3 regions of the Enterobacter sp. PL_is511 genome follow, and region 1 is predicted to be linked to each of the others. Evidence: predicted binding sites of a transcription regulator. Region 1 holds the regulator's gene; each other region holds the start of a gene.

Region 1 (8,177 bases):
TCGAGTTTTTCCACGAAGGTTGGCTTCACGCCTGCCTGGAAGGTTTCGACCATCTGCACGACCAGCTTTTTACCGCGCTGCATCGGGTCCGGCTCGGTGATCATGTTCAGCCAGGCCGGCGTGGCGTGGCGGCGACCGTGCGGGTCATGGCCCATGTTTGGCGCACCGCCGAAGCCGGAAAGACGACCGCGGGTCACGGTTGAGGAGTTGGCGTAACCGTCTACCTGCAGCGTAGAGCCGATAAACATATCCACCGCGTACTGACCTGCCAGCTGGCAGAAGGCACGGTTGGAACGCATAGAGCCGTCGGCACCGGTAAAGAAGACGTCCGGACGAGCACGGATGTACTCTTCCATCCCCAGCTCGCCGCCGAAGCAGTGCACGCTCTCCACCCAACCGCTTTCGATGGCGGGGATCAGCGTCGGATGGGGGTTCAGCGTCCAGTGTTTACAGATTTTGCCCTTCAGGCCGAGCTGTTCGCCGTAGGTGGGCAGCAGCAGCTCGATCGCTGCGGTGTTAAAGCCGATACCGTGGTTCAGGGACTGCACCTGGTGCTCCGCGTAGATGCCTTTGATGGCCATCATCGCCATCAGGATATGTTCCTGTTTAATGAGGCGCGGGTCGCGGGTGAACAGCGGTTCGATAAAGAACGGCTTGTCGGCAACCACGACGTAATCGATCCAGGAGCCCGGGATATCCACGCGCGGCAGCTCGCATTCGTCGTCCACCAGCTCGTTCACCTGCGCGATGACGATGCCGTCGTGGAACGCAGCGGCTTCCACCAGCGCCGGGGTATCTTCGGTGCTCGCCCCGGTGTAGAGGTTGCCTTTGCGGTCGGCTTTAAAGCCGGCAATCAGCGCCACGTTGGGCGACAGGTCGACGTAGAGACGTGAGTAAAGTTCGATGTAGGTGTGAATTGCGCCGATTTCGAGCTGACCGTCTTCCAGCAGCTGGGAGATTCGCAGGCTCTGCGTTCCGGAGAAGGAGAAATCCAGCTTGCGGGCGATGCCTTTCTCGAAGATATCCAGATGCTCGCTGCGGCCGACGCTCGGCATGATCATATGCAGGTCGTGGACAATTTGCGGGTTCACTTCGGCCAGCGAGCGGGAAAGGAAATCCGCCTGCTTCTGGTTGTTACCTTCCAGAACGACCTTGTCGCCAGGCGCGATCAGTTTTTCCAGCATGGCGACAAGATCGCCGGTTGGCAGTACCTTGCCCTGCACCGGTACGGACGCCAGGCGACGCGCTTTTTCGCTGCGTCGCGTGTTCCATTGCCGGGTGGGTGTTTGCCCAGATAACATTATTAACCTCCTGATTCAGCTAATCATTTTGATTTGCTTAACGTTGAGTAAAGTGTGCGCTCTGGTGAGAAAGGCATCAATTAAGCGTAGAGTGGAATCATTAGCCTGAGAGTAATAATCAAGGTAAAGATTTGTGATCGGGATCAGTTCATGTTTCGGAAAACCAGGCTAAACGGGGTACAATTCGGAAAGTACCGTAAATTTCTGACAAGAATCAGCATCGCCCTTATGACCCAAATCATTCCATCAGACTTCGACATTGCGGCCGAAGACAGCACTGAGTTCGTGCCTATGCGCGGCGTGGCCAATCGCCATTTGCAGACCATGCTGCCGCGACTGATCCGCCGCAAGGTTCAGTTCACCCCACACTGGCAGCGGCTTGACCTGCCAGACGGTGATTTTCTGGATCTCGCCTGGAGCGAAGCGCCGGAGCAGGCCCGCCATAAGCCGCGTCTGGTGGTCTTTCACGGTCTGGAAGGCAGCCTGCACAGCCCATATGCACACGGGTTAATTGAGGCGGCAAAAGCGCGCGGCTGGCTCGGCGTGGTGATGCATTTTCGCGGCTGCAGCGGCGAACCGAATCGTCAGAAACGCATTTATCACTCGGGTGAAACCGAAGACGGAACGTGGTTTTTACACTGGCTGCGGGACAACTTTGGCACCGTGCCGACCGCCGCGGTGGGCTACTCGCTGGGCGGCAATATGCTGGCCTGCCTGCTGGCCAAAGAGGGTGAAACCGTCCCGCTGGATGCCGCCGTCATTGTCTCCGCACCGTTTATGCTGGAGCAGTGCAGCTACCACATGGATAAAGGCTTTTCCCGCGTCTATCAGCGCTACCTGCTCAACCTGCTGAAGGCCAACGCGGCGCGTAAGCTGAAAGCCTATCCGGATACCCTGCCGGTCAGCCTGCGTCAGCTGAAAAAGGTGCGCCGTATTCGCGAGTTCGACGACCTGATCACCGCGAAAATCCACGGCTTCGCCGATGCGATTGACTATTATCGTCAGTGCAGCGCCATGCCGCTGCTCAGCAAGATCACGCAGCCGACGCTGATCATTCATGCCAAAGATGACCCGTTTATGGATCATCACTCGATCCCCGCTCAGGAATTCCTGCCCGACAACGTTCACTATCAGTTGACCGAGCACGGCGGCCACGTCGGGTTTATCGGCGGTACGCTGCGCCGCCCGAAAATGTGGCTTGAGACGCGTATTCCTGACTGGCTAACCCCTTATCTGGACGGTGCAAAATGATTATTCCCTGGCAGGATCTGGCTCCCGAAACGCTCGATAATCTGATTGAAAGCTTTGTATTACGCGAAGGCACCGATTATGGTGAACAGGAACGCTCGCTTGAGCAAAAGGTCAACGATGTAAAGCGCCAGCTGAAAAGCGGCGACGTGGTGCTGGTGTGGTCAGAACTGCATGAGACGGTCAATATCATGCCCCGCAACGCGTTTCACGGCTGATCTTCCACCCTTTTCAGTCAGGGAGTTGCTATGTCTGCCAGACATCCGGTTATTGCCGTTACGGGGTCGAGTGGTGCGGGAACCACCACCACCAGCCTCGCCTTTCGCAAGATTTTCGCCCAGCTGAATCTTCGTGCGGCGGAGGTCGAAGGCGACAGCTTTCACCGCTACACGCGTCCGGAGATGGATATGGCCATCCGTAAAGCGCGCGATCTGGGTAAACACATCAGCTATTTCGGCCCGGAAGCCAATGACTTCGGCCTGCTGGAACAAACCTTTATAGAGTACGGTCAGAGCGGCAAAGGGCAGTCCCGCAAGTATCTGCATACCTATGATGAAGCCGTTCCCTGGAATCAGGTGCCGGGGACGTTCACCCCGTGGCAACCGCTGCCGGAACCCACCGACGTGCTGTTTTACGAAGGATTGCACGGTGGCGTGGTCACTCCTCAACACGACGTGGCGCGCCACGTGGACCTGCTGGTCGGCGTGGTCCCTATCGTTAACCTGGAGTGGATCCAGAAGCTGACGCGCGACATGAGCGAGCGCGGCCATTCACGAGAGGCGGTGATGGACTCGGTGGTGCGCTCCATGGAAGATTACATCAACTTCCTGACACCGCAGTTCTCCCGCACCCATATCAACTTCCAGCGGGTGCCGACGGTGGACACCTCCAACCCGTTTGCCGCCAAAAGTATCCCGTCCCTTGATGAGAGCTTTGTGGTGATCCATTTCCGCAATCTCGAAGGCATTGATTACCCCTGGCTACTGGCCATGCTGCAGGGCTCGTTTATTTCGCACATGAATACGTTAGTCGTGCCGGGCGGAAAAATGGGGCTGGCGATGGAGCTCATCATGACGCCGCTGGTGGAGCGACTGATGGAAGGGAAGCAGATCGCGTGAACATGTTCCCTCTCCCTGTGGGAGAGGGTTAGGGTGAGGGCATCAACACGCACGATGCCCCAATAATTAAGCCTCGATCACTTCATACGAATGCGTGATTTTTACCGCTTTCTCCAGCATTAACGCCACAGAGCAGTACTTCTCCGCAGACAGATCCACCGCACGCGAGACCGCTGCGTCCTTCAACTCTTTACCGGTGACCACAAAGTGCAGATTAATATGGGTGAACAGGCGTGGCGCCTCTTCGCGACGTTCTGACGTGAGTTTAACCTCACAATCCGTCACGTCATGACGACCTTTTTGCAGAATCGACACCACGTCAATGGCGCTGCATCCCCCTGCCGCCATCAGCACCATTTCCATTGGGCTTGGCGCTTTATCGCCGGAGTTACCGTCCATCAAAATCTGGTGTCCTGACGCGGACTCGCCCAGGAACGTTAAACCTTCAACCCATTTCACGCGCGCTTGCATATTCTTAAACTCCAACGTTGCATTTTTGGTGACAGATTACGCGTGCGTTACATTTCTCGCAATGGAAGGCGACCTGCATCATGCTGAAGCGAGACACCAGGAGACACGCGGCGAAAGCTATGCTAAAACACTCTGGATGCTACAGTAATACATTGACGTTACACATGTATGCAGAGGACATCAAACTTTACTGGCTGCGAAACGTTACGGTAGCCGACTTCCCAGGGTATGGGTAAGAATTCGATTGCAACCCCAGAGTCCGGATGCATCTGATGACTCTGGTGACAGCTTATAACAGAGGATAACAGCGCATGGTGCTTGGCAAACCGCAAACAGACCCGACTCTCGAATGGTTCTTGTCTCATTGCCACATTCATAAGTACCCATCAAAGAGCACGCTGATTCACCAGGGTGAAAAAGCGGAAACGTTGTATTACATCGTTAAAGGCTCGGTGGCAGTGCTGATCAAAGATGAAGAAGGGAAAGAGATGATCCTTTCTTATCTGAACCAGGGCGATTTCATCGGTGAACTGGGCCTGTTTGAAGAGGGCCAGGAACGTAGCGCCTGGGTTCGTGCAAAGACAGCATGTGAAGTGGCTGAAATTTCTTACAAGAAGTTCCGTCAGCTGATTCAGGTTAACCCTGACATCCTGATGCGTCTTTCTTCCCAGATGGCGCGCCGTCTGCAGGTCACCTCAGAGAAAGTGGGCAACCTCGCCTTCCTGGACGTGACAGGCCGTATCGCACAGACCCTACTGAACCTGGCGAAACAGCCAGACGCTATGACCCACCCGGACGGCATGCAAATTAAAATTACCCGTCAGGAAATTGGTCAGATCGTCGGTTGCTCCCGTGAAACAGTGGGCCGTATCCTGAAAATGCTGGAAGATCAAAACCTGATCTCTGCCCACGGTAAAACCATCGTGGTTTACGGAACGCGTTAATTCCGCTTAAACGGCGTGCCATCGCAAGGTGTCACGCCGTTTTTGTCTCTACTCCCCATGTGGCGCAGGCTGATCTATCACCCGGAAGTTAACTACGCACTGCGACAAACGCTGGTGTTGTGTCTTCCTGTGGCCATAGGCCTGATCCTCGGACATCTTCAGCAAGGTCTGCTGTTTTCCCTCGTGCCTGCCTGCTGCAACATCGCCGGTCTGGACACGCCGCATAAGCGCTTTTTCAAACGCCTGATTATCGGCGGCTGCCTGTTTGCGGGCTGTAGCCTCGCCGTACAGCTTTTACTGGCTCGTGATATTCCGCTGCCGCTGATCCTGACCGTGCTGGCGATGACCCTCGGCGTCACGGCGGAAATCAGTTCTCTGCACGCCCGCCTGCTTCCCGCGTCGCTGATTGCGGCCATTTTCACGCTGAGCCTCGCCGGGAATATGCCGGTGTGGGAGCCGCTGCTGATCTACGCCCTGGGGACATTATGGTACGGCCTGTTTAACTGGTTCTGGTTCTGGCTGTGGCGGGAGCAGCCGCTGCGTGAATCCCTGAGCCTGCTCTATGTGCAGCTTGCGGATTACTGCGAAGCCAAATACACCCTGCTGACCCAGCATACCGATCCGGAAAAATCCTTACCGCCCCTGCTGACGCGCCAGCAGAAGGTGGTGGATCTGATAAGCCAGTGCTATCAGCAGCTGCATATGCTCGCCGCCAACAAGAACCACGAATACAAACGGCTGCTGCGCACCTTCCAGGTAGGCCTGGATCTGCAGGAGCATATCTCCGTAAGCCTGCACCATCCGCAGGAGGTGCAAAAGCTGGTCGAGCGCAGCCACGCCGAAGCGGTGATCCGCTGGAACGCGCAGACCGTCTCGGCACGTCTGCGGGTGCTGGCAGACGATATTCTTTACCACCGCTACCCCACACGCTTTAACATGGAAAAACAGCTGGGCGCGCTGGAGAAAATCGCCCGTCAGCATCCGGATAACCCGGTCGGCCAGTTTGCCGCCTGGCACTTCAGCCGCATCGCCCGCGTGCTACGCACCCAGCGCCCGCTCTATCCGCGCGATCTGATGGCGGATAAGCAAAAACGCCTGCCGTTATTGCCCGCGCTCAGGAGCTATCTGTCGCTTAAATCGTCCGCCCTGCGCAACGCCGCACGAATTAGCGTGATGCTCAGTACCGCCAGCCTGATGGGCATGGCGCTGCATCTGCCGAAACCCTACTGGATCTTAATGACCGTGCTGTTTGTCACCCAGAACGGCTATGGCGCCACGCGGGTGCGTATTCTGCATCGGGCGGGCGGCACCATGGCCGGGCTGATCATTGCGGGCGTGACGCTGCACTTCCACGTGCCGGAAGGCTACACCCTGGCAGGGATGCTGGCGATCACGCTGGTGAGCTACCTGATTATCCGCAAAAACTACGGCTGGGCGATGGTGGGCTTCACGGTGACGGCGGTATACACCCTGCAGCTGCTCACGCTCAATGGCGAACAGTTTATTGTCGCCAGGCTGATTGATACCCTGATCGGCTGCCTGATTGCCTTTGGCGGCATGGTCTGGCTGTGGCCGCAGTGGCAAAGCGGGCTGCTCAGGCAGAACGCCCACGACGCGCTGGAAGCCGACCAGCAGGCCATTCGCCTGATCCTGAGCGACGACCCGCAGCCCTCCCCGCTGGCGTATCAGCGCATGAAGGTCAACCAGGCGCACAACGCCCTGTTTAACTCGCTCAATCAGGCGATGCAGGAGCCGGGCTTTAACTCGCACTATCTGGCCGATATGAAGCTCTGGGTGACGCACAGCCAGTTTATCGTCGAGCACATTAACGCCATGACCACGCTGGCGCGCGAGCACACGATGCTCACGCCGGATCTGGCGCAGCGCTATTTGCAGTCGTGTGAAATTGCGTTGCAGCGGTGTCAGCAGCGTCTGGAGTATGACTCGCCGGGTGAGTCGGGGGATTCAAATATTCTGGAAGCGCCGGAAACGCTGACCCACGGCCCAATGAGCACCCTGGAACAGCATTTACAGCGCGTGCTGGGGCATTTGAACACCATGCACACCATTTCGTCGGTGGCATGGCGTCAGCGTCCGCATCATGGGGTTTGGTTAACGCGCGTGCTGAAACGAACGCCGTACTAATTCTGCTGGACGATCTTCCCAACCGCCGCGGCAAAGCGGGTTAATCCGTCTTCAATATCCTTATCTTCCACCACCAGCGACGGCGCAAAGCGCATTACGTCCGGCCCGGCGTTGAGCACCATCACCCCTTCGCGAGCGGCGGCGTGCAGGAAGTCGCGCGCGCGGCCCTTATACTGCGGCTTCAGCTCGGCACCAATCAATAACCCCATCCCGCGGATCTCGCTGAACACATCGTACTGCTCGTCAATCTTTTGCAGGTGTTTTACGAACAGCTCGCGCTTCGCGCTGACGCCGTTCAACACCTCTGGCGTGTTGATGATGTCGAACGCGGCACCCGCCACGGCGCTCGCCAGCGGGTTACCGCCGTAGGTGGAGCCGTGAGAGCCAACGTGGAACGCGGAGGCGATCTCCTGCGTCGTCAGTACCGCACTCACCGGGAAACCGCCGCCGAGCGCTTTCGCGCTGGTCAGAATATCCGGCGTCACGCCGTAGTGCATATAGGCGAACAGATCGCCGGTACGCCCCATTCCGCACTGCACTTCATCAAAGACCAGCAGCGCCTGATGCTCGTCGCACAGTTCGCGCAGCCCTTTCAGGAATTCCGGGGTTGCCGCCGTCACGCCGCCTTCACCCTGGATCGGCTCAACGACTATCGCGCAGGTATGGTCGTCCATCACCGCCTTCACCGCGTGCAGATCGTTAAACGGCACGTGGACGATATCAGCCGGTTTCGGGCCAAACCCGTCGGAATACTTCGGCTGGCCGCCAACGGAGACGGTAAAGAAGGAGCGTCCGTGGAAGGCATTGTGGAAGGCGATGATTTTGGTTTTGTACGGGCTGTGGCGCGTTGTGGCGTAGTAGCGCGCCAGCTTAAAGGCGGTTTCGTTGGCTTCTGTGCCGGAGTTCATAAACAGCACGCGCTCGGCGAAGGTGGCATCGATGATCTTACG
Region 2 (8,177 bases), on a different contig from region 1:
TGCGTACCGGGAAAGATGTGGTGATCTCCGACGCCCTGACCTTTATGGCGGGCGACCGTTCGCACGTTGAAGAAGCCTATCCGGGTGACATTATCGGTCTGCACAACCACGGCACTATTCAGATCGGCGATACCTTCACCCAGGGCGAAATGATGAAGTTCACCGGCATTCCGAACTTCGCACCAGAGCTGTTCCGTCGTATCCGTCTGCGCGATCCGCTGAAGCAGAAACAGCTGCTGAAAGGCCTGGTGCAGCTCTCCGAGGAGGGCGCCGTGCAGGTCTTCCGCCCAATCGCGAACAACGATCTGATCGTTGGCGCGGTCGGCGTGCTGCAGTTTGACGTGGTTGTCGCGCGTCTGAAGAGCGAATACAACGTGGAAGCGATTTACGAGTCGGTGAACGTCGCGACCGCGCGCTGGGTCGAGTGTTCTGACGTGAAGAAATTCGAAGAATTTAAGCGTAAGAATGAAGTTCAGCTTGCGCTGGATGGTGGCGATAACCTGACCTATATCGCGCCAACCATGGTGAACCTGAACCTGACGCAGGAACGTTATCCTGACGTTCAATTCCGTAAAACCCGCGAGCACTAATCCCCTCTCAGAGCACGGCTGCCGCCGTGCTCTTCTTTAATTCCTGTCTTATTAATCCCTTGCGGAATGTTCTTAATTCAACGCAATTTCACGCTATTCGCGCGTTTTTTACCCAATTCTGAAAGCGGCTCTGTGAGAGTGATCTATATTTAACTCAGTGTTTAACACCGGGCGTGGATAAATTAACTGTTCAATGCATGACTTTAGGTTATCCATTTTGCCCGTGTGTTTATTCGCAATATATATCACTACTAAGGAAGTGCGTAGCCCGAATAACGGGTCAACACAGGAATAGATCGATGAATATGACAAGACTGAAGATTTCTAAAACTCTGCTGGCTGTAACCCTGGGTAGCGTTCTGGTGAGCGGCTCCGCCCTCGCGGAAAGCAGCACCATGGATAAAGCACAATCCACGGCCGATAACGCAGGGCAAAAAATCGATAGCTCTATGAATAAAGTCGGCAACTTCATGGATGACAGCTCAATCACAGCAAAAGTGAAAGCCGCACTGGTGGATGATGAAGCCATTAAGAGCACCGATATTTCCGTTAAGACCGACAAGAAAGTGGTCACGCTGAGCGGCTTTGTTGAAAGCCAGGCTCAGGCAGAACAGGCGGTGAAAGTCGCGAAAGGCGTCGAAGGTGTTGCCTCCGTCAGCGATAAGCTGCACGTACGTGACGGCAAAAACGCGTCGGTGAAAGGTTACGCCGGTGATGCCGCCACCACCAGCGAAATCAAAGCTAAACTTTTAGCAGATGACATCGTGCCGTCCCGTAAGGTGAAAGTAGAAACCACCGATGGTGTGGTTCAGCTTTCCGGTACGGTAGATTCGCAGGCGCAAAGTGAACGTGCCGAGTCCATTGCGAAAGCGATAGATGGTGTTAAAAGCGTTAAAAACGATCTGAAAACGAAGTAAATCTGGACCATTCGCCCGCCTGGCTAACACCTGCGGGCGATATAAGAACGACTCTGGAAAAACGCCGGTGAGTGACCTGAGCGCTCACGTTTAGCGGCCGACATTAACTATGGTAAAGGAGAAGCTTATGTTTCGTTGGGGCATTATATTTCTGGTTATCGCGTTAATTGCCGCCGCATTGGGCTTTGGTGGACTGGCAGGTACAGCGGCATGGGCAGCTAAAATTGTCTTCGTTGTGGGTATTATTCTGTTCCTGGTCAGCCTGTTTACGGGTCGTAGACGTCCGTAGCAAACGCAATATTCCTTCAACAAAAAAAAGCCAGTCGCTGTGACTGGCTTTTTCTTATTTGCGTAACAGGTCGGGTGCGTTACTGTGGTGTTATAAAATAATCAAAACAGGAAAGCAGAGGTGGGGCAACGAATTCCCGTTACGCTCGGCAATATTGCGCCGCTGACGTTAAAACCGTTTCGCGCAGGTCAACTCGCGCTGGTCTGCGAAGGTGGAGGACAGCGCGGCATTTTCACCGCCGGCGTGCTGGACGAATTTATGCGCGCGCAGTTCAACCCGTTTGACCTCTACTTCGGTACCTCTGCCGGGGCGCAGAACCTTTCTGCCTATGTTTGTAACCAGCCCGGCTATGCGCGAAAGGTCATCATGCGCTACACCACGGCGAAAGAGTTTTTTAATCCGGTGCGCTTTGTGCGCGGCGGTAACCTGATCGATCTCGACTGGCTGCTGGAGTCGACCTCCAGCCAGATGCCGCTGGCCATGGACACCGCGGCCCGTCTGTTTGATAGCGGCAAAGAATTCTGGATGTGCGCCAGCCGGGGGGATGATTATTCGCCGGGCTATTTTTCGCCTCAGAAGGAGAACTGGCTGGACATCATCCGCGCCTCCAGCGCGATCCCCGGTTTTTATCGTACCGGTGCGCTGCTGGACGGCATTAGCTATCTGGACGGGGGGATCAGTGACGCGGTACCGGTGCAGGAAGCCGCCCGTCGCGGGGCGAAAACCATTGTGGTGATCCGTACCGTACCGTCGCAAATGTATTACACGCCGCAGTGGTTTAAACGGATGGAGCGCTGGTTGGGCGACAGCAGCCTGCAGCCGCTGGTGAACATCGCGAAGCAGCATGAAACCACCTACGGTGCGATGCAGCGCTTCATTGAAAAACCGCCGGGTAAGCTGCGTATTTTTGAAATCTATCCGCCTAAGCCGCTGCTGAGCATGGCCCTGGGCAGCCGCGTCCCTGCGCTGCGCATGGATTACAAAACGGGACGGCTGTGCGGGCGCTACTTCCTGGCAACGGTAGGGAAAATGCTGGCGGAGCAACCGCCGCTTCATCGCCATAAACGCATTATTACGCCGCCTGCGATTGTCGCCAACGATGCCCTGACGATGCCGCTGGTGGACATTCCGCAGGCGAATGATGCTTTACTGGATAACGAGGATCTGGCGTGACGCACCGCTTTATCGATACCCACTGCCACTTTGATTTCCCGCCGTTTACGGGGGAGGAAGCGCAAAGCATTGCGAAAGCGGCTGACGCAGGCGTTCAGGCCATCATTGTGCCGTCAGTGGAAGCGGCGTACTTTTCCCGCGTGCTGGATCTTTCTGCGCGGCACCCCGCGCTCTATGCGGCGCTCGGCCTGCATCCGATCGTGATTGAGCGGCATCGTGATGAGCACATAGAGAGACTTGATGAGATAGTGCAGACCGCAGGCGACAAGCTTGTCGCCATCGGGGAGATCGGCCTCGATCTTTATCGCGAGAACCCGCAGTTTGAGCGCCAGCAGACGATCCTCGACGCGCAGCTCAGGCTGGCGAAGCGTCACGATCTGCCGGTGATCCTCCATTCAAGACGCACGCACGATAAGCTGGCGATGCACCTGAAGCGCATCGATCTGCCGCGCAGGGGCGTCGTGCACGGTTTCTCCGGCAGCCTGCAGCAGGCGCAGCGTTTTATTGAGCTGGGCTATAAAATCGGCGTCGGTGGCACCATCACCTATCCGCGCGCCAGTAAAACCCGGGACGTGATGGCACAGCTGCCGCTGTCGGCGCTGCTGCTGGAAACCGACGCGCCGGATATGCCGCTGAATGGTTTTCAGGGTCAGCCGAATCGCCCGGAACAGGCGGCGCGCGTGTTCACCACCCTGTGTGAACTGCGACAGGAGCCGGAAGAGGTGATTGCCGATGCGCTGCTGGAAAATACGCGTTCGGTATTTGGTATCACGCTATAGGTAAAGCGCCGGGCGGATCACCGTTATCTTCTGTTTTTCCAGCGCCCGCGCTAGCGGTTCAACGTCCTCAGGCGTGGCGCTGCGCCATGACGCTGCCTCACCGTACACGCCATGCGCATGAAACGCGTTAATACGCACCGGAATATTCCCCAGCCCGTGGATAAACGTTGTCAGCGGTTTCAGATGTTCCAGATAATCACATTGCTCTGGGATCACCAGGAGCCTCAATTCAGTCAGCCGTTGATGCTGTGCCAGCCAGCGAATACTCTGTTTAATCTGCGGGTTTTCGCGCCCGGTCAGAAAACGGTGATGCTCATTGTCCCACGCCTTCAGATCCAGCATCGCGCCATCCAGTACCGGCAGCAGCTTTTCCCAGCCGGTTTCGCTTAACAGACCGTTGCTGTCGACCAGACAGGTGAGGTGGCGCAGGGCAGGATCGGCTTTGATCGCGGTGAACAGGGCGATCAAAAACGGTAATTGCGTTGTGGCTTCACCGCCGCTGACGGTGATCCCTTCGATAAACGGTGCGGATTTGCGGATCTGAGCGAGGATCTCTTCCACGCTGAAGCGGTGCGCCATAGGCGTTGCCTGCTGCTGACACAGGTGCAGACAGGTGTCGCACTGCTGGCAGTCGCTCTCCTGCCACCAGACGCGCCCGGCCTGAATGGTCAGCGCGTCGTACGGACAGTGGGGCACGCAGTCCCCGCAGTCGTTGCAGCGGCCAATCGTCCACGGGTTGTGGCAGGTTTTACAGCGCAGGTTGCAGCCCTGCAGGAACAGGGCCAGGCGGCTGCCCGGCCCGTCCACGCAGGAAAAAGGAATGACCTGACTAACTAAAGCGCATCTGCTGTTCATGGCTAATCACGCGCGGCTGACGTTCCAGAATGCGGGTATTGCGTGCGGCTTCTTCCCCCAGCCACGTGGTGTTCGTTCTCGACCCTGCTTCCCGGTATTTCTCCAGATCCGATAGCCGCACCATATACCCGGTGACGCGCACCAGATCGTTACCCGCCACGTTGGCGGTAAACTCGCGCATACCCGCCCTGAACGCGCCCAGGCACAGCTGAACCACCGCCTGCGGGTTGCGTTTTACCGTCTCATCCAGCGTCAGGATATCGCTTATCCCGGAAGAGTAGTGCTTGTGATGGGGAGCTACCGCCAGCAGGTGGCTGATGGGATCCGGCTCGTCGCCGTAGGGCAGGCGCGCGCCCGGCGTGGTGCCGGAGTCGGAGCTGATCCCCGACTGCGCGTGAAGCATCGCGCGCTGCTTCCAGCCGTGCTTCACCGGCGTGTTTTCGACAAACACCGCAAGCTGTTCGCTGATGCGATAGCCCAGCGCGTTGGCCTGCTCATCTTTGCCGTAACGCCCCGCGATGCCAGCTTTCTCACAGAGCACGTTTACCGCTTCCGCCAGTCCGTACATGCCAAACATCGGCACAAACCGATCGGCATCAATCAGCCCCTCTTTTACCAGGAAGCTATTCTCAAAGAAGCCAGATTGCTCGTACAGGAAACCACAGCGTGCATCGATGATGGCCATTTGCTGCTGGCAATAGTGCGGGAGCATGCGGGTGAAGAAGTCTTCAATGGACGTGCTGCATTCAGCAATGGCTTTGAGGTTAAGGCGCACCAGGGTGCTGCCACCGCCAGCCAGAGGCAGGGAGTTGTAACAGCTCACCACGCCATAACGACCTTTTGTGAAAATTTTATCATTCACCGGGCCATTAGAAATGTGCGGTTTACTGCATTCACATATGTTTTTTGCTACCTCAAGCAGCAAATCGTCCGGGGTGGTCTCTGGATCATAAATAAAGGTCAGGTTCGGCGCGACCTGCTTCAGCTCTGCATCGACACGCAGAATGGCACGGGTGATGGGCGTATCTTCCGGCCCGATATTGGCATGCATAAAGGCATCCGGCAGCGTACGGTCAAGATAGCGCCAGAAACGTTTTATTCGGCTATTGATTTCTTCTTGTGTTAGAATTCTAACATATGGTTGCAGCAGCGCATCAAGCTGGCCGAGATAGACCGGCATCGATGTGACGGATGGAACATGGTGATAAAGGATGGTTAGCAGCGAGAGGGCATCGTCGAGATCTTTTGCCCCTTCCAGCTCCAGCCATTCTGAACCGTTAGCCAGAAATTTTGCGTAATCCGGCAGAACGTAACGGGGTTTGTAAGGCGCATGGCCTTCGAACATGTCGCAGATAAACCCCTCGTCCAGCGCGGCGCGCGCAGCTTCAGGAAGTGCCGGATACGGCAGGTTGTTTTCCGCTTCCAGCGCCAGAAAATGACGTTTTTGTTCCGGGGATAACACCGGGCTTGTCACAATCTGCTGGCAACGTTGCTGCAGGGCGTCGGGGCTGGAGTGGGGCATATTCGCTTCCTTGAATGTTCTGCGGATGATGAACGGATTGTAGAAAGCCTGCCTGTTGGCGCTTTTGATCCCACAGGGGGTATTGCTGCTTTAGTCGGCAATTTGCGCACTAAAGTTTGAAGAAGATCTCATTACAGTAATGCAAATTTGTACGCAGTTTTCATTAACTGTGATGAATGTCGAAGTGTGGATGCGGGTGGATGTTAGAATACTCACAGACCTGCAAGGTAAAATTTATACGGCACTGCCGTTGGAGATTGTTATGACCGATTTAACTGCAAGCAGCCTGCGCGCGTTGAAACTGATGGACCTGACTACCCTGAACGATGACGACACCAATGAGAAAGTCATCGCCCTGTGCCATCAGGCGAAAACGCCAGTGGGTAACACCGCAGCCGTTTGTATCTACCCGCGCTTTATCCCGATTGCCCGTAAGACGCTGAAAGAGCAGGGCACGCCGGACGTGCGCATTGCAACCGTGACTAACTTCCCGCACGGCAACGACGATATCGAGATTGCGCTGGCAGAAACCCGCGCGGCGATTGCTTACGGTGCAGACGAAGTTGACGTGGTGTTCCCATACCGCGCGCTGATCGCCGGCAACGAGCAGGTCGGTTTTGACCTGGTGAAGGCCTGTAAAGACGCGTGTGCGGCGGCAAACGTGCTGCTTAAAGTGATCATCGAAACCGGCGAGCTGAAAGAAGAGGCGCTGATTCGTAAGGCATCTGAAATCTCCATCAAAGCCGGTGCGGATTTCATTAAAACCTCTACCGGTAAAGTGCCGGTTAACGCCACCCCGGAAAGCGCGCGCATCATGATGGAAGTGATCCGCGACATGGGCGTGTCCAAAACCGTTGGTTTCAAACCTGCGGGCGGCGTGCGTACCGCCGAAGACGCGCAGCAGTTCCTGGCGATTGCTGACGAACTGTTCGGCGCCGACTGGGCCGATTCCCGTCACTACCGTTTCGGTGCGTCCAGCCTGCTGGCTAGCCTGCTGAAGGCGCTGGGTCACGGCGACGGTAAGAGCGCAAGCAGCTACTGATTGCCAGACAACGCCGGATGACGCTTCGCTTATCCGGCCTACAGGATCGTAGGGCGGGTAAGCGTAGCGCCACCCGCCACAACTCCCCCGATTCCGCATGGAGGTTACCGTGTTTCTCGCACAAGAAATTATTCGTAAAAAACGTGATGGTCATGCATTAAGCGACGAAGAGATCCGCTTCTTCATTAACGGCATTCGTGATAACACCGTCTCAGAAGGGCAGATTGCGGCTCTGGCGATGACCATTTTCTTCCACGATATGTCGATGCCTGAGCGCGTGTCGCTGACCATGGCGATGCGAGATTCAGGAACCGTTCTGGACTGGAAAAGCCTCAACCTTAACGGCCCGATTGTGGATAAACACTCCACCGGCGGCGTGGGCGACGTAACGTCTCTGATGCTCGGCCCAATGGTGGCAGCCTGTGGCGGTTACATCCCGATGATCTCCGGACGCGGCCTGGGCCACACTGGCGGTACGCTCGACAAACTGGAAGCCATTCCGGGCTTCGATATCTTCCCGGATGACAACCGCTTCCGCGACATTATTAAAGACGTTGGTGTGGCGATTATCGGCCAGACCAGCTCTCTTGCTCCGGCAGACAAGCGTTTCTACGCTACCCGCGACATCACCGCCACCGTTGACTCCATCCCGCTGATCACCGCCTCTATCCTGGCGAAGAAGCTGGCAGAAGGGCTGGACGCGTTGGTGATGGACGTGAAGGTGGGCAGCGGCGCGTTTATGCCAACCTATGAACTCTCCGAGGCGCTGGCCGAAGCGATCGTTGGCGTCTCCAACGGCGCGGGCGTGCGCACCACCGCACTGCTCACCGATATGAACCAGGTGCTGGCTTCCAGCGCCGGTAACGCCGTCGAAGTGCGTGAGGCGGTACAGTTCCTCACCGGCGAATACCGTAACCCGCGCCTGTTCGACGTCACCATGGCGCTGTGCGTTGAGATGTTAATCTCCGGCAAGCTCGCCAAAGACGACGCCGACGCCCGCGCGAAGCTGC
Region 3 (8,177 bases), on a different contig from region 1:
CTTCACGGTTGGATACGAGTAAAACAGGTTCTTATGATGCAACAATTACCGTTTTTTTTACGCCAGCCCGGTCTTGTGTTGCTTATTGGGCTGGCTACCGGCCATCTGCCTGGCATTGCCCGTGCAGATGGCGGCATGGATGTTAATCTGACGGCAAACATCATCAACAGCACCTGTAAACTCACGGTGGAAAACGGTGGCGACATCTATCTGCCCGTAGTGATGCGCAACTGGTTTTACAACGGCGACAGCAGCCCCCGTTTTTCACCGACGGACTACGCCGAAGGCACACCGTTTACCATTCATGTGGATGATTGCCACCAAAGCAGCGGCGGCGGGACGGGGATAAAGCAGCTACAGTTTTCATTTTCACCGCAATCGGGTTTTGCCGGTAATCAGAAACAGGTCTTTAAAAACGACGATGCCACCTCAGGCGCGGCGCAAAACGTGGGCATTGTCGTGTTTTCCTCCGCCTTTAAAACCAACGTGTTAAACAGCGATGGCAGTTCAAAGGTGGTTTACAACGTTGGCGCTGATTACTTAACGGATTATCAGTTCTCCGCACGCTACCAGAACACCGGGGAAGTGACCGGCGGGCTTGTCACCAGCAACGTGCTGGTAGACGTGAACTACGAATAAAAGGAATTATTGATGAGACTGAAACGCTTTTGGCTCACGCTGATTGCGCTTAGCGCCTCTGGCGCAGCGCAGGCCGCCATGGAGTGTAAATTTAATGACGGCAACGCCCGGACGATTATGCCAGGCATGTCAACGATGATCGTCCCGCTCCCGCCAGGAACCATTGCGGTGCCCACGCAGATCAGCCCCACGATCCTCCTGGAGTTTAACACACCGTTACAGTCCTCCTGCAACGTCGGTAACGATGGTGAAAGCGTCTGGCAAATGACCGACAACGCATTGCTGTGGGGAGACGTAAACGGTCACGCGACGTTTCGCACCAACGTGGAAGGCATTTACTATACCCTGGCGATTTATCCGGACGGAAATACCGTTACCGCGTGGTTTCCCCCACAATCGGGGGATTACTATGAAACCGGAGACGCGAATAACAATGAGGGCGCCGTCAACGCCAGGTACTGGCATGCCAGAATGGATATTTACCAGGATCCCACGTTTAAAGGTCTTCCCACAGACGTGGAGTTTTTAACGGCAGCGGGCGGCCCGCTAGGGCACGCGGTAATTGGCGATCCTCATACCGGAACCGAGAGCGATCATCCCCGCGTCCCGATCAATATCAATGAGATGTCGTTCCAGCTGCCGTTTCACGCACCCACCTGCGTGCTTCACGCGCCAACGACAGTTGATCTGGGTAACTGGTATCGTTCCGATCTGGAAAGCGACCGCACAACAGAGGTTCCGTTTAAAATCGAAGGCTCATGCGCAAACGTCATTGAGGTGGATGCCAAAGTGGTCTCAGAACATACTACGGCGGATGGGGCTCTCTTTACCAACGCGGTCAACGGTTCTACCGGCGTCACCCCCGCCAAAGGTGTGGGGGTAAAACTGCACTCACCCGCCTACTCGCAGATCCATAATAACCAGTCAGAAACTATCGCAGCAGGTAACCCGATAGGGACTCCGGTGTACCAGGTTAACGCCACCTATAAAGCCAAACTGGTGAAAACCAACACGGAAGCCGTCACCGCGGGCGTTTTCGGTACAACCATCACCTTCCAGGTGACCTACAAATAACCTACCCCTGCGGCTGGTTGCTGACCAGCCGCGACATGGTCTCCAGCGAATCCGTTCTTAAAATATACAGGCGCTTCAGCAAGAACGGATTATCCCCCGGCTTGACCTTCCCGCGTACCGTCGTCACCGCCAGATGAAACCCGGCATCATTTGCGGCTTTAATCGCCTTATCGTCGTAGCCGCCGAACGGATACGAGAGGTAAAGCACGTGCGGGTTAAACTGCGCCAGGTCCCTGCGCGAGCGCTTAAAATCAAACAAAATATTGTGATAGCTGCGGCTCAGTAAAATGGGCTGATGGTTGTCGTCGACGCGGTGCAGGAAGTGCGTGTGGGACTGATAGTCGAACACGTCATGCATCTGCTCCAGCTCCGACACGCTCATAAACTGCAGGGATTTCGGCGCCCATTTTTGCGGATGGCGCTTGATGCGCGAGGAGATAATAAACGCCGTCGCCTTAAAGCCATACGCTTTGAGGATCGGGTAAGCATAGCGGTTAACGGACTTCAGGCCGTCGTCGAAGGTAATCACCACCGATTTCGCCGGCAGATTCATTTTGTTACGCACATACCCTTCCAGCTGGTACATCGTCAGGGTGGTATAGCCCTGATCGCGCAGCCAGGTCATCTGGTTGCTGAATGCCCGCACGCTGGTGGTCGTGGAGGTATGGCGGAAACGGGTGTTCTCCTCGTCGCGCAAAATATGGTGATAGGTAATGACCGGAATGCCATTATCTTCCTGCGCGTCCAGGCTGCTGATCCACGCCAGGCGGTTGCCGATGCGGATCTGGAACCAGGTCTGATTGAGGCGATCTTTGAGCTTGTTCAGGATCGGATAGCGAAGATTGGCACTTAAGGTGCCGAAGGGTGCGCTACCGTTGTTCGGGGCGTTATAAACGGGCGTGTCTTTCCACGTTATCAGGTTTTGATTGCTCAGCGGTTTATTCAGATCCCCCAGCCCATCCTCGACGCGCTGTTTACCCTGAACCGGCTCCAGATGTCCCTTGTCGATAAAGCCCGTGCCAAATCCGAAGCGAAATTCATAGTAGTCCGCCGCCGCAGGCACCACCGCAAGGATCTGCCCTGCCCGCACGTTGCCGACGTTAATAACGCTGTTGCCGACCTGCGCCCAAATCGCCGCATCTTCGGTGGTTTGCATATATTGGGCAGGCAGTCTTTGCTGACTTAATAAACTGGCAGAAGAAGTGCCGGACACGAACATCAACAGCAGAAAAACAATACGCGTGAACATGAGGGTCTTATTCGAAGCGGAAATACTTATGCCATTGTAGCAAAAGCGACATCAATACCAACGTTTAATTCTTATACAGATCATGGAGCAGGACGAAAGGAGGATTTTTTTGCTGCTGATGCCACAAGCTGCTGACGTCCGGTGTACCCTGCGCGACGATAGCGTTTCGGAACCCGGCGCTGGTTAACGTTTCACGCTGCGGATACATCGCTTCAAGTAATGGAAGGCTGATGCCCGAGATCACCTCACAGCAATCATGCTTATGGCTCAGCAAAGCGGCTGCGCGGTAAGGCGCCGCGCCCGATTTATCGGTCAAAAAAATCACGCCATCACCGGTGTCCGTTTCATGCAGGGCATCGCACATCATGCGGCTCAGCATGTTAGTGCTCAACCCGCGCCAGTAATTTACCGCCCGGCATTGCGCCAGCGGGCCAAATCTGGCTTCAAGCTTGTCCAGCATGTCCTGCGCCCGTTCATCGTGGCAGGTGATAACCCATCCCAGCATAACTCTCTCCTTAGCAGGCAAGTAGTTTAGCGGAGTGAAGGTTAGCTTTCGGTGATAACTGTCAAAGAAAGTGCCCGGCAAACAGAATGTCGCCGGGCAAAAGATTAGCTGCGCAGACCGCGCCCGCGCTGGATCAGATACCAGCACAGCAGGTAGAAGGCGATGATGAACACCACCAGCACCGCCACCGTGGTAAACAGCGGCACGTCAGTGATACCGAGGAAGCCAAAACGGAAGCCGCTGATCATGTAGACAATCGGATTCAGGTGCGACAGCGCCTGCCAGAACGGTGGCAGCAGCGTCAGGGAGTAGAACACCCCGCCGAGATAGGTCAACGGCGTCAGCACGAAGGTCGGGATCAGGCTGATGTCGTCAAACGTTTTGGCGAACACGGCGTTCAGCAGACCGGCCAGCGAGAACAGGATCGCCGTCAGGAGCAGCGTCAGCGCCACAAACAGCCACGAGTGCACCTGGAACGGCACGAAGAACAGCGAAATCGCCGTGACCAGGATCCCCACGCACAGCCCGCGCGCCACGCCGCCGCCGACATAGCCGGCGATAATAACGTGCGTCGGTACCGGCGCGACCAGCAGCTCTTCGATGTTGCGCTGGAACTTGGCGCTGAAGAATGACGACGCCACGTTGGCATAGGCGTTGGTGATCACCGCCATCATAATCAGGCCCGGCACGATAAACTGCATATAGGTAAAGCCGTGCATCTCACCAATCCGGGAACCTATCAGGTTACCGAAAATAATGAAGTACAGAGTCATCGTAATGACCGGCGGCACCAGGGTTTGCACCCAGATGCGCATGAAGCGGTTAATCTCTTTCGCCCAGATACTTTTCAGCGCGACCCAGTAAAGATGCGTCATGCCTTGTCTCCTTGTTTATCCTGCACCAGAGAGACAAACAGCTCTTCCAGTCGGTTCGCTTTGTTACGCATACTTAAGACCTGAATCCCCTGCGCGCTCAGCTGCGAGAACACGCTGTTGATGCCCTGCTCGCGCAGCACTTCCACTTCCAGCGTCGAGGTATCGACAAGACGATACTGATACCCTTCCAGCTTCGGCAGTGGACTTTTTGCCGCCAGATCGAGAATGAAGGTTTCTGATTTCAGCTTGGAGAGCAGGTTCTTCATCGAAGTGTTTTCCACCAGCTCGCCGTGCTGAATGATGCCGATGTTGCGGCACAGCATTTCAGCCTCTTCAAGGTAGTGGGTGGTCAGAATAATGGTGGTGCCTTTGTCGTTGAGATCTTTCAGGAAGCCCCACATGGAACGACGAAGTTCGATATCGACGCCCGCCGTCGGCTCATCAAGGATCAGCAGCTTTGGCTCGTGCATCAGCGCGCGGGCAATCATCAGGCGGCGCTTCATCCCGCCGGACAACATCCGCGCGCGTTCGTTACGCTTTTCCCACAGGTCGAGCTGCTTGAGGTACTTTTCGCTCCGCTCCAGGGCCTCTTTACGCTCGACGCCGTAATAACCCGCCTGGTTAACAACGATCTGCTGCACCGTCTCAAACGGGTTGAAGTTGAACTCCTGCGGCACCAGACCCAGCTGGCGCTTGGCGTTCACCACATCTTTTTGCAGGTCGTAACCAAAGACGCTCACCCGGCCGGAGGTTTTATTGACCAGCGAACTGATGATCCCAATGGTGGTCGATTTCCCCGCCCCGTTCGGCCCCAGAAGCGCATAAAAATCACCGGCCTCTACTTTTAGATCTATTCCGCGCAGCGCCTGAACGCCGCCCGGATAGGTTTTTTTAAGCTGCTCAAGCTCCAGTGCAATTGCCATGAAATTAACTTACCTTCCGTTCTGACACACGTTGTGTGGTTTCATTAAAAGTCGGGTTACCCTATAGTAGCGCAACGCAATTACTCGGTTACAGGTCGCTAACCTCCATGAACAACATAGATACACTCATCAGCAACAATGCACTATGGTCAAAAATGCTGGTGGAGGAAGACCCCGGATTTTTTGGAAAACTCGCGCAGGCGCAAAACCCACGCTTTCTCTGGATTGGATGCTCCGACAGCCGCGTACCGGCGGAGCGCCTGACCGGCCTCGAGCCCGGCGAACTGTTTGTTCACCGCAACGTTGCCAACCTGGTGATTCACACCGATCTCAACTGTCTTTCTGTTGTTCAGTATGCCGTTGACGTTCTGCAAGTCGAGCACATCATCATTTGCGGCCACTACGGCTGCGGCGGCGTGCAGGCGGCGGTTGAAAACACGGAACTGGGGCTCATTGATAACTGGCTGCTGCACATCCGCGATATCTGGTTCAAACATAGCTCACTGCTGGGCGAAATGCCGCAGGAGCGTCGCATGGATACCCTGTGCGAACTCAACGTGATGGAGCAGGTGTATAACCTGGGCCACTCAACGATCATGCAATCGGCGTGGAAACGCGGGCAGAAGGTCTCGATCCACGGCTGGGCGTACGGCATTCACGACGGTCTGCTGCGCAACCTGGAAGTGACCGCCACCAATCGCGAAACGCTGGAGCAGCGTTACCGTTCGGGAATTGCCAACCTTCAGCTTAAGCATGTGAACCATAAATAAAGCCGGGGATTTTCTCCCTCTCCCTGTGGGAGAGGGCCGGGGTGAGGGCATCAGCCCGCAATTACTCGTCCAGCAATACCACTTTTCCAACATACGGCAGATGGCGATAACGCTGCGCGTAGTCAATGCCGTAACCGACGACGAACTCGTCCGGGATAGAAAAACCGACAAACTCTACCGGCACCTGCACTTCACGGCGGTCAGGCTTATCCAGCAGGGTGCAAATCGCCAGCGATTTTGGCTCACGCAGGCTCAGGATCTCGCGCACTTTTGACAGCGTGTTGCCGGAGTCGATGATGTCCTCAACGATCAACACATCTTTACCACGAATATCTTCATCCAGATCTTTCAGGATTTTCACATCACGGGTGGTGGACATGCCGCTGCCGTAGCTGGAGGCGGTCATAAAATCGACCTCATGGGGCACATGCACTTCACGGCACAGGTCCGCCATGAACATGAAAGAGCCGCGCAACAGACCGACCAGCACCATTTCACTGCCGCTGTCCTTGTAATGTTCGGTGATTTGACGACCCAGTTCGGCGATACGCGCTTTGATCTCGGCTTCCGGGATCATCACTTCAACAGTATGTTTCATATTACTAACCAAATGATTTTGATGAAAATCTCTCAATACGGATGAGTTAATATCCAGCACTGATACGCAAGCCAGCCATTATATCAGCAAATGGATAACCCTGGCGTATGAGTTATAAAAAGCAAATATTGTGATTCCGATCACACTTGTTAATACCTATAATTAGTTGCTAGCAAATTATTAACAAAAACTGACGAGTACACTTTCTATGGCTGAAACAAACTCTAAACAGCCGCGTCTACTGGTGACATTAACAGCGGCGTTCGCAGCCTTCTGCGCGCTGTATCTGTTAATCGGTGGCGTCTGGCTGGTCGCGATCGGCGGCTCCTGGTACTACCCGATTGCGGGCCTGGTTATGCTTGGCGTAACCGTCCTGCTCTGGCGTAGAAAACAATCTGCACTGTGGCTGTATGCCGCACTCCTTCTTGCCACCATGATCTGGGGCGTCTGGGAAGTCGGCTTTGACTTCTGGGCGCTGACGCCGCGCAGCGACATCCTGGTCTTCTTCGGTATCTGGCTGATCCTGCCGTTCGTGTGGCGTCGCCTGATTGTGCCTTCCAGCGGTGCTGTGGCGGGCCTGGTTGTTGCCCTGCTGATTACCGGCGGCATTCTGACCTGGGCCGGTTTTAACGACCCGCAGGAGATCAACGGTACGCTGAACGCAGAATCGACGCCTGCGGCGGCTATCTCGCAGGTGGCGGACGGCGACTGGCCTGCGTATGGTCGTAATCAGGAAGGTCAACGCTACTCTCCGCTGAAGCAGATCAACGCGGACAACGTTAAGAACCTGAAAGAAGCCTGGGTATTCCGTACCGGCGACCTGAAGATGCCGAACGATCCGGGCGAGCTGACCAACGAAGTCACCCCGATCAAAGTGGGCAACATGCTTTATCTGTGTACGGCGCACCAGCGTCTGTTCGCGCTCGACGCGGCCACCGGTAAAGAGAAATGGCACTTCGATCCGCAGCTGAACTCCAACCCGTCCTTCCAGCACGTGACCTGCCGTGGCGTCTCTTATCACGAAGCGCGCGCCGATAACGCGAGCCCGGAAGTGGTTGCCGACTGTCCGCGCCGCATCATGCTGCCGGTGAACGATGGCCGTCTGTTCGCCATCAATGCCGAAACGGGCAAGCTGTGCGAAACCTTTGCCAATAAAGGTATCCTGAATCTGCAGACCAATATGCCGGACACCACGCCGGGTCTGTATGAGCCAACCTCGCCGCCGATCATCACCGATAAAACCATCGTGATTGCCGGTTCGGTAACGGATAACTTCTCCACGCGTGAAACCTCCGGCGTTATCCGCGGTTTCGACGTGAATACCGGTAAACTGCTGTGGGCCTTCGACCCGGGCGCGAAAGATCCGAATGCGATCCCGTCGGACGAGCACACCTTTACCTTTAACTCGCCAAACTCCTGGGCCCCGGCTGCGTATGACGCGAAGCTGGACCTGGTCTACCTGCCGATGGGCGTTACTACGCCAGATATCTGGGGCGGTAACCGCACGCCGGAGCAGGAACGTTATGCCAGCGCTATTGTGGCAT

What was found. Region 1 encodes CRP, which controls carbon source genes, mostly activating them, when cyclic AMP is high. Its sites were predicted from a motif close to ATGTGANNNNNNTCACAT; they were not measured.
Region 2: the regulator CRP is predicted to act here: its motif matches at 6,240-6,257, upstream of deoC (deoxyribose-phosphate aldolase).
Region 3: the regulator CRP is predicted to act here: its motif matches at 6,762-6,779, upstream of hpt (hypoxanthine phosphoribosyltransferase).

What each region holds. Positions count from the first base shown of each region.
Region 1 is NZ_JBVPGP010000014.1:146,312-154,488, reverse strand. Features, by position in the region: gene mdcA (malonate decarboxylase subunit alpha) at 1-1,301, opposite strand, end outside; gene AC0TN7_RS02665 (hydrolase) at 1,530-2,552, shown strand; gene AC0TN7_RS02660 (YheU family protein) at 2,549-2,767, shown strand; gene AC0TN7_RS02655 (phosphoribulokinase) at 2,798-3,667, shown strand; gene AC0TN7_RS02650 (OsmC family protein) at 3,734-4,138, opposite strand; gene crp (cAMP-activated global transcriptional regulator CRP) at 4,450-5,082, shown strand; gene AC0TN7_RS02640 (YccS/YhfK family putative transporter) at 5,140-7,227, shown strand; gene argD (bifunctional acetylornithine/succinyldiaminopimelate transaminase) at 7,224-8,177, opposite strand, start outside.
Region 2 is NZ_JBVPGP010000022.1:6,980-15,156, forward strand. Features, by position in the region: gene prfC (peptide chain release factor 3) at 1-590, shown strand, start outside; gene osmY (molecular chaperone OsmY) at 890-1,507, shown strand; gene AC0TN7_RS11120 (DUF1328 domain-containing protein) at 1,635-1,796, shown strand; gene AC0TN7_RS11125 (patatin-like phospholipase family protein) at 1,917-2,969, shown strand; gene AC0TN7_RS11130 (TatD family hydrolase) at 2,966-3,748, shown strand; gene AC0TN7_RS11135 (YjjW family glycine radical enzyme activase) at 3,743-4,603, opposite strand; gene AC0TN7_RS11140 (YjjI family glycine radical enzyme) at 4,578-6,125, opposite strand; gene deoC (deoxyribose-phosphate aldolase) at 6,388-7,167, shown strand; gene deoA (thymidine phosphorylase) at 7,277-8,177, shown strand, end outside.
Region 3 is NZ_JBVPGP010000022.1:163,962-172,138, reverse strand. Features, by position in the region: gene AC0TN7_RS11840 (fimbrial protein) at 1-22, shown strand, start outside; gene AC0TN7_RS11835 (fimbrial-like protein) at 37-639, shown strand; gene AC0TN7_RS11830 (fimbrial protein StkG) at 652-1,713, shown strand; gene AC0TN7_RS11825 (polysaccharide deacetylase family protein) at 1,715-2,962, opposite strand; gene AC0TN7_RS11820 (PTS sugar transporter subunit IIA) at 3,027-3,467, opposite strand; gene AC0TN7_RS11815 (ABC transporter permease) at 3,572-4,342, opposite strand; gene AC0TN7_RS11810 (ABC transporter ATP-binding protein) at 4,339-5,265, opposite strand; gene can (carbonate dehydratase) at 5,373-6,035, shown strand; gene hpt (hypoxanthine phosphoribosyltransferase) at 6,097-6,633, opposite strand; gene AC0TN7_RS11795 (glucose/quinate/shikimate family membrane-bound PQQ-dependent dehydrogenase) at 6,842-8,177, shown strand, end outside.